2 regions of the Pseudomonas sp. FW305-7 genome follow, and region 1 is predicted to be linked to the other one. Evidence: predicted binding sites of a transcription regulator. Region 1 holds the regulator's gene; the other holds the start of a gene.
What was found. Region 1 encodes sigma-54, which starts transcription at its own class of promoters, with help from an activator protein. Its sites were predicted from a motif close to ANTGGCATNNANNTTGCTNT; they were not measured.
Positions count from the first base shown of each region.

Region 2: flgB (flagellar basal body rod protein FlgB) is a predicted target of sigma-54. The motif match lies at 1,572-1,591, and genes of this name have one in related genera.

Region 1 covers NZ_JBYSZA010000003.1:156,311-159,720, reverse strand. Annotated here, with positions in the region: gene rapZ (RNase adapter RapZ) at 1-324, opposite strand, end outside; gene ptsN (PTS IIA-like nitrogen regulatory protein PtsN) at 327-791, opposite strand; gene hpf (ribosome hibernation-promoting factor, HPF/YfiA family) at 803-1,111, opposite strand; gene AC3WMT_RS05990 (RNA polymerase factor sigma-54) at 1,185-2,678, opposite strand; gene lptB (LPS export ABC transporter ATP-binding protein) at 2,865-3,410, opposite strand, start outside.
Region 2 covers NZ_JBYSZA010000009.1:1,329-4,738, reverse strand. Annotated here, with positions in the region: gene AC3WMT_RS13145 (chemotaxis protein CheV) at 1-391, shown strand, start outside; gene cheR (protein-glutamate O-methyltransferase CheR) at 438-1,265, shown strand; gene flgB (flagellar basal body rod protein FlgB) at 1,632-2,039, shown strand; gene flgC (flagellar basal body rod protein FlgC) at 2,043-2,486, shown strand; gene flgD (flagellar hook assembly protein FlgD) at 2,502-3,230, shown strand; gene flgE (flagellar hook protein FlgE) at 3,261-3,410, shown strand, end outside.

The DNA of each region.
Region 1 (3,410 bases):
ATGGCGACGGCGGGTTTCGGAAAAACGCTTGAGCAGCGTCTCCTCGTCAGCATCCAGATACAAGACATCGCACTGGATATGCTTGCTGCGGACATCTTCAAGCAGTTCCGGAAAACGGGTCAGATGGCTCGGCAGGTTACGCGCATCGATTGAAACGGCCACCAGCGGCTGCGCCAGTTCGGTGTGAATCAGCGCCCGTTCGGCCAGTTCTGGCAGCAGGCCAGCTGGCAGATTGTCGATGCAGTAGTAACCGTTGTCCTCAAGGACATCCAGGGCGGTACTTTTACCCGAGCCGGAACGGCCACTGACGATGATCAAGCGCATGATTACTGCCCGTTTTGCTCGTCCAGTACGACCTGGTACAAGGCTTCGTTGCTCGGAGCGCTGCGCAGCTTATCGCGCACGTCCTTGCGATCGAGCATGCTGGCGATCTGGCGCAGCAACTCCAGATGGGCATCGGTAGCCGCTTCCGGGACCAGCAGAACGAACAGCAGGTCAACCGGGGCGCCGTCGATGGCATCGAAATCGATAGGGGCTTCAAGGTGCATCAAGGCGCTGATTGGCGACTGGCAACCCTTGAGGCGGCAGTGAGGAATGGCGATGCCGTTGCCGAAACCGGTAGAGCCGAGTTTCTCACGGGCGATCAGGGCCTCGAAGACATCTTGCATCTCCAGATCCGGCACTTCGCGGGCGATCAGGTTGGCAATTTGTTCGAGGGCTTTCTTTTTACTGCCGCCCGGCACGTTCACCAGGGAACGGCCGGGGGTCAGGATACTTTCAAGTCGGATCATGGAATGGGGGGTTATCGACCGGTGGCGCCCTGGAGCAGGCTCTGGGTCTTTTCCTTATGCTTTTTGAGTTGTTTATCCAGCTTGTCGGTCAAGGCGTCGATCGCCGCGTACATATCGGTATGTTCCGCATTGGCGACCACTTCGCTGCCGGGTATATGCAAGGTGGCTTCGATTTTCTGCTTCAGCTTTTCGACGCACATCGTGACTTGCACGTTGGTGATCTTGTCGAAATGTCGTTCCAGTCGTTGGAGTTTTTCCTCGATGTAGGAACGCAGAGGTTGGGTCACTTCCAGTTGGTGTCCACTGATGTTGACTTGCATACAGCTTCTCCTTCGTTGCCAGTGCATAAAGCGGCAGGCTGGATAGCCTGCCACTGGAACGCTGTAACGTGGCTTACATCAACCGCTTGCGTTCGCTCGAAGGCGCGATCCCTAAGGACTCGCGGTACTTGGCGACGGTGCGGCGAGCCACCTGAATGCCTTGTGCCTCCAGTAAACCAGCGATCTTGCTGTCACTCAACGGCTTTTTCTGATTTTCCGCCGCAACCAGTTTTTTGATGATCGCGCGGATCGCCGTGGACGAGCATTCACCGCCTTCGGAGGTGCTGACGTGGCTGGAGAAAAAGTATTTCAGTTCATAAATACCGCGCGGGGTATGCATGAATTTCTGTGTGGTCACCCGGGAAATCGTCGATTCATGCATGCCGACCGCTTCGGCGATGTCATGCAGGACCAGCGGCTTCATGGCTTCGTCGCCGTATTCCAGGAAGCCGCGCTGATGCTCGACGATCTGGGTGGCCACTTTCATCAGGGTTTCGTTGCGGCTTTGCAGGCTTTTGATGAACCAGCGAGCTTCCTGCAACTGATTGCGCATGAAAGTGTTGTCGGCGCTGGTATCGGCGCGACGCACGAAACCGGCGTACTGGGCGTTTACCCGCAGGCGTGGCACTGACTCCTGATTCAGCTCGACCAGCCAGCGCTCGTTGTCCTTGCGCACGATGACGTCCGGGACGACATACTCGGCTTCAGTGGATTCGATCTGCGAGCCTGGACGCGGGTTGAGGCTCTGCACCAGTTCGATGACCTGACGCAGCTCGTCTTCCTTGAGCTTCATGCGGCGCATCAACTGGCTGTAATCACGGCTGCCGAGCAAGTCGATGTAGTCGGTGACCAGGCGCTTCGCTTCAGCCAGCCAAGGGGTCTTGGCCGATAGCTGACGCAGTTGCAGCAGCAGGCATTCACTGAGGTTGCGGGCGCCAATGCCTGCCGGTTCGAATTGCTGGATGCGGTGCAGGACGGCTTCGATCTCGTCCAGTTCGATGTCCAGTTCCGGATCGAACGCTTCAAGAATCTCCTCGAGGGTTTCGTCCAGGTAGCCCTGATTGTTGATGCAATCGATCAGGGTCACGGCGATCAGTCGATCGGTGTCGGACATCGGTGCGAGGTTCAATTGCCACAGCAGGTGACTTTGCAGACTTTCGCCAGCGGAGGTGCGGGTGGTGAAATCCCACTCGTCGTCATCGCTGGTTGGCAGGCTGCTGGCACTGGTCTGGTAAACGTCCTCCCAGGCCGTATCGACCGGAAGCTCGTTGGGGATACGCTCGCTCCAGTCGCCGTCCTCAAGGTTATCCACCGTTGGGGCGGTTTCCTGATAGGAGGGTTCCTGGATCTCGGTGTTGGGCTTCTGTTCGGCGTTGTCGGCCAGGGGATCGGAGTTGTCGAAGTCGTCGCCTTCTTCCTGGCGTTCGAGCATCGGATTGGATTCCAGGGCCTCCTGGATTTCCTGTTGCAGATCCAGGGTCGACAATTGGAGCAGGCGGATGGCCTGTTGCAGCTGCGGTGTCATCGTCAGCTGCTGGCCCATTCTCAAGACTAGCGATGGTTTCATGGCAGGGGCTTAACACCTTATTCGCCGGCGCTATGCGCCATCCACTACAGGGCGCCGGAGCGCCAAACTTAAGCAAATTATATGCCTGAAACTGAAGTGTTTGCCTAGAGCGCTGTAACAATTAAAGCGTATTAAATCCTGCTTGAATCGATACAGCACCCGGGCGGCTCACCGGGCACTTTGCGCTTACAGGCGGAATTCGTGGCCCAGATACACTTCCTTGACCAGATCGTTGGCCAGGATGGTCGCGGAGTCACCTTCGGCGATCAGTTGACCGTCGTTGACGATGTAGGCGGTTTCGCAGATGTCCAGCGTCTCACGCACGTTGTGGTCGGTGATCAGTACACCGATGCCCTTGGCCTTGAGATGGTGGATGATCTGCTTGATGTCGCCGACCGAAATCGGGTCGACACCGGCGAACGGTTCGTCGAGCAGGATGAATTTTGGCGCAGTCGCCAGAGCACGGGCGATTTCCACCCGGCGGCGTTCACCACCCGACAGGCTCATGCCGAGGTTGTCGCGGATGTGGCTGATGTGGAATTCCTGCAGCAGGCTTTCCAGCTCTTTGCGACGGCCGGCCTTGTCGAGCTCCTGACGGGTCTCGAGGATGGCCATGATGTTGTCGGCCACCGACAGTTTGCGGAAGATCGATGCTTCTTGCGGCAGATAGCCGATACCGGCCTTGGCGCGGCCATGCATTGGCTGGTGGCTGACGTCCAGATCGTCGATCAG
Region 2 (3,410 bases), on a different contig from region 1:
GCTGACGGTCGATGACTCGTCGGTGGCGCGCAAGCAGGTCACGCGTTGCCTGCAGACGATCGGCGTCGAAGTGGTGGCGTTGAACGACGGCAAGCAGGCGCTGGATTACCTGCGCAAGCTGGTCGACGAGGGCAAGAAGCCGGAAGAAGAGTTCCTGATGATGATCTCCGACATCGAGATGCCGGAGATGGACGGGTACACCCTGACGGCGGAGATCCGCGGCGACGCGCGCATGCAAAAGCTTCATATCATCCTGCATACTTCGTTGTCCGGGGTATTCAATCAGGCGATGGTCAAGAAAGTCGGTGCTGATGACTTCCTGGCCAAATTCCGTCCTGATGACCTGGCATCCCGGGTAGTCGACCGGATCAAAGCAGCAGATATCAGCTAGGGGCCTTTTGCCCCTGGCGGTCAACACGATTTAAGAGGCGGCATCATTGTCTACGGGTAATTTGGATTTCGAACAGTTCCGGGTATTCCTGGAAAAAGCCTGTGGCATTTTGCTCGGTGAAAACAAGCAGTACCTGGTCTCGAGCCGTCTCAACAAACTGATGGAGCAGCAAGGCATCAAATCCCTGGGTGAGCTGGTACAGCGCATCCAGACCCAGCCGCGCAGCGGTTTGCGCGAGCAGGTGGTCGATGCCATGACGACCAACGAAACCCTGTGGTTTCGTGACACCTATCCGTTTGAAGTCTTGAAGAACAAGGTGCTGCCCGAGGCGATCAAGGCCAGTCCCAACCAGCGTCTGCGGATCTGGTCGGCGGCGTGCTCGTCGGGTCAGGAACCGTATTCGCTGTCGATGTCGATCGACGAGTTCGAGCGCAGCAACCTCGGTCAGTTGAAGATGGGCGTGCAGATTGTTGCGACTGACCTGTCCGGCCTGATGCTGACCAACTGCAAGACTGGCGAGTACGACAGCCTGGCGATCGGTCGCGGTTTGTCGCCGGAACGCCTGCAGCGTTACTTCGACCCGAAAGGGCCGGGGCGCTGGGTGATCAAGGCGCCGATCAAGAATCGGGTGGAATTCCGCTCGTTCAACCTGCTCGACAGCTACGCAAGCCTGGGCAAGTTCGACATCGTGTTCTGCCGCAACGTGCTGATCTACTTCTCCGCCGAGGTGAAGAAAGACATCCTGTTGCGCATTCACAGTACGTTGAAACCGGGCGGTTATCTGTTCCTTGGCGCTTCCGAAGCGCTGAACGGTTTGCCGGATCATTACCAGATGGTCCAGTGCAGCCCGGGGATCATTTACCAGGCGAAGTGATTGCATCGGCAACACAAAAAACGGGAGGCCCTAAAGGCTTCCCTTTTTTATGCCTGGCGTTCAAGCCGGAATCACCGCAAAACCCTGTGGGAGCGGGCTTGCCCGCGATAGCGTCGTGTCAGTCGATTTAAATTAACCAGACATACCGCCATCGCGGGCAAGCCCGCTCCCACAGGGTTCAGTGTTGGCTGATAGAACGTAGGCAAGCGGCAGAAAAGCGGCATGCGGCGGAAACCGGTTGCCGCTTTTCTGGCATTGCCGCTTTGCCGGCACGGCGCAAACCCCCGGTTTTCGGGCGTTTCTCGCATTGGCACGGCGCTTGCTAAAGCTCAGTTACGAAAAACCGGTCACCCGAAGGTTCCCGACATGAGCATCAGCTTCGATAAAGCGCTCGGCATTCACGAAAAGGCTCTTGGCTTCCGCGCCCAGCGTGCCGAAGTCCTGGCGAACAACATCGCCAACGCCGATACCCCGAACTACAAGGCTCGGGATCTGGACTTCTCCAAAGTGCTTGAAGCACAGACCCAGAAGAACGCCAACGGCACCATCGCCCTGAACATGACCAACAGCCGTCACATCGAGGCTGAAGGTCTGGGCAATGGCGACGAATCGCTGCTGTATCGCACGCCGATGCAACCGTCGATCGACCAGAACACCGTGGACGCTCAACTGGAACAGTCGAACTACGCGGAAAACGCCGTTGGCTTCCAGGCCAGCTTCACCCTGCTCAACAGCAAATTCAAAGGGCTGGTGTCAGCCCTGCGCGGAGAGTAATCCATGTCCCTGTCCAGCGTTTTCAACATTGCCGGCAGCGGCATGAGCGCACAGACCACGCGTCTGAACACCGTGGCCTCGAACATCGCCAACGCCGAGACCGTCTCGTCGAGCATCGACCAGACCTATCGCGCCCGTCACCCGGTGTTCGCCACCATGTTCCAGGGTGGCCAGAACAGCGGCAGCAACTCGCTGTTCCAGAGTCAGGATGCCGCCGGTCAAGGCGTGCAGGTGCTCGGCGTGGTCGAAGACCAGAGCAACCTCGAAGCGCGTTACGAGCCGAACCATCCGGCCGCCGACGCCAAGGGCTACGTCTACTACCCGAACGTCAACGTGGTGGAAGAAATGGCTGACATGATTTCCGCGAGCCGGTCGTTCCAGACCAACGCCGAAATGATGAACACCGCCAAAACCATGATGCAGAAGGTGCTGACCCTCGGTCAGTAATAAGGGGCGACTGTCATGAGTGTTACCGATTCCACCGGCACCCTGAGCCTGAAGGACATCTTGGCGAACTCCTCGAAAAAAACGAGCAGTACGACCACGGGTGGCATCGCCTCGGCCACCAACAGCGCCACTGGCGGCAAGGCGCTGGGCAAGGATGCGTTCCTGCAACTGCTGGTTACCCAGCTGAAAAACCAGAACCCGCTCGATCCGCAAGACAACAGCGCGTTCGTTGCGCAGTTGGCGCAGTTCAGCAGCCTGGAAGGCATCACCACGCTGAACTCCACCGTGAGTGGCCTGGCCGGCAACTACAACTCTTCGCAAGCGTTGCAGGCATCTTCGCTGGTGGGTCGCAACGTGATCGTGCAGACCAACAGTGCGCAGCTCGATGATCCGAGCAAAGGCCTTACCGGTTCGTTGAACCTGTCGACGTCCATCGCTGGCGGCACCGTGACCGTTACCGACAAGGATGGCAAAGCCGTACGCGTCATCGATCTGGGCAGTCGCGCGGCCGGCAACGCCAGCTTCACCTGGGATGGCAAGGACAAGGACGGCGCGCTGGTGCCTGCCGGAACTTACACCTTCAAGGCCAGTGCGCCGATCAATGGCACCGCGACGGACCTGGCGACCTACCTGCCAGCCACGGTCAGCAGCGTGACCATCAGCCAGACCGGTGGCGAGCTGATGCTCAACCTCGCTGGCAAGGGCACCGTTGCCCTGTCCAAAGTACAAACCATTGGTATATAGAGCCGACTAACCGGCACAAAGGAGTGGAATATGTCTTTCAATATCGGCCTTAGCGGTCTCTATGCAGCCAACAAGCAACTGGACGTGACCGGCAACAACATCGCCAACGTCGCGACCGCCGGTTTCAAATCGTCCCGTGCAGAATTCGAAGACGTTTACTCGGCCACTCGCCTGGGTAGC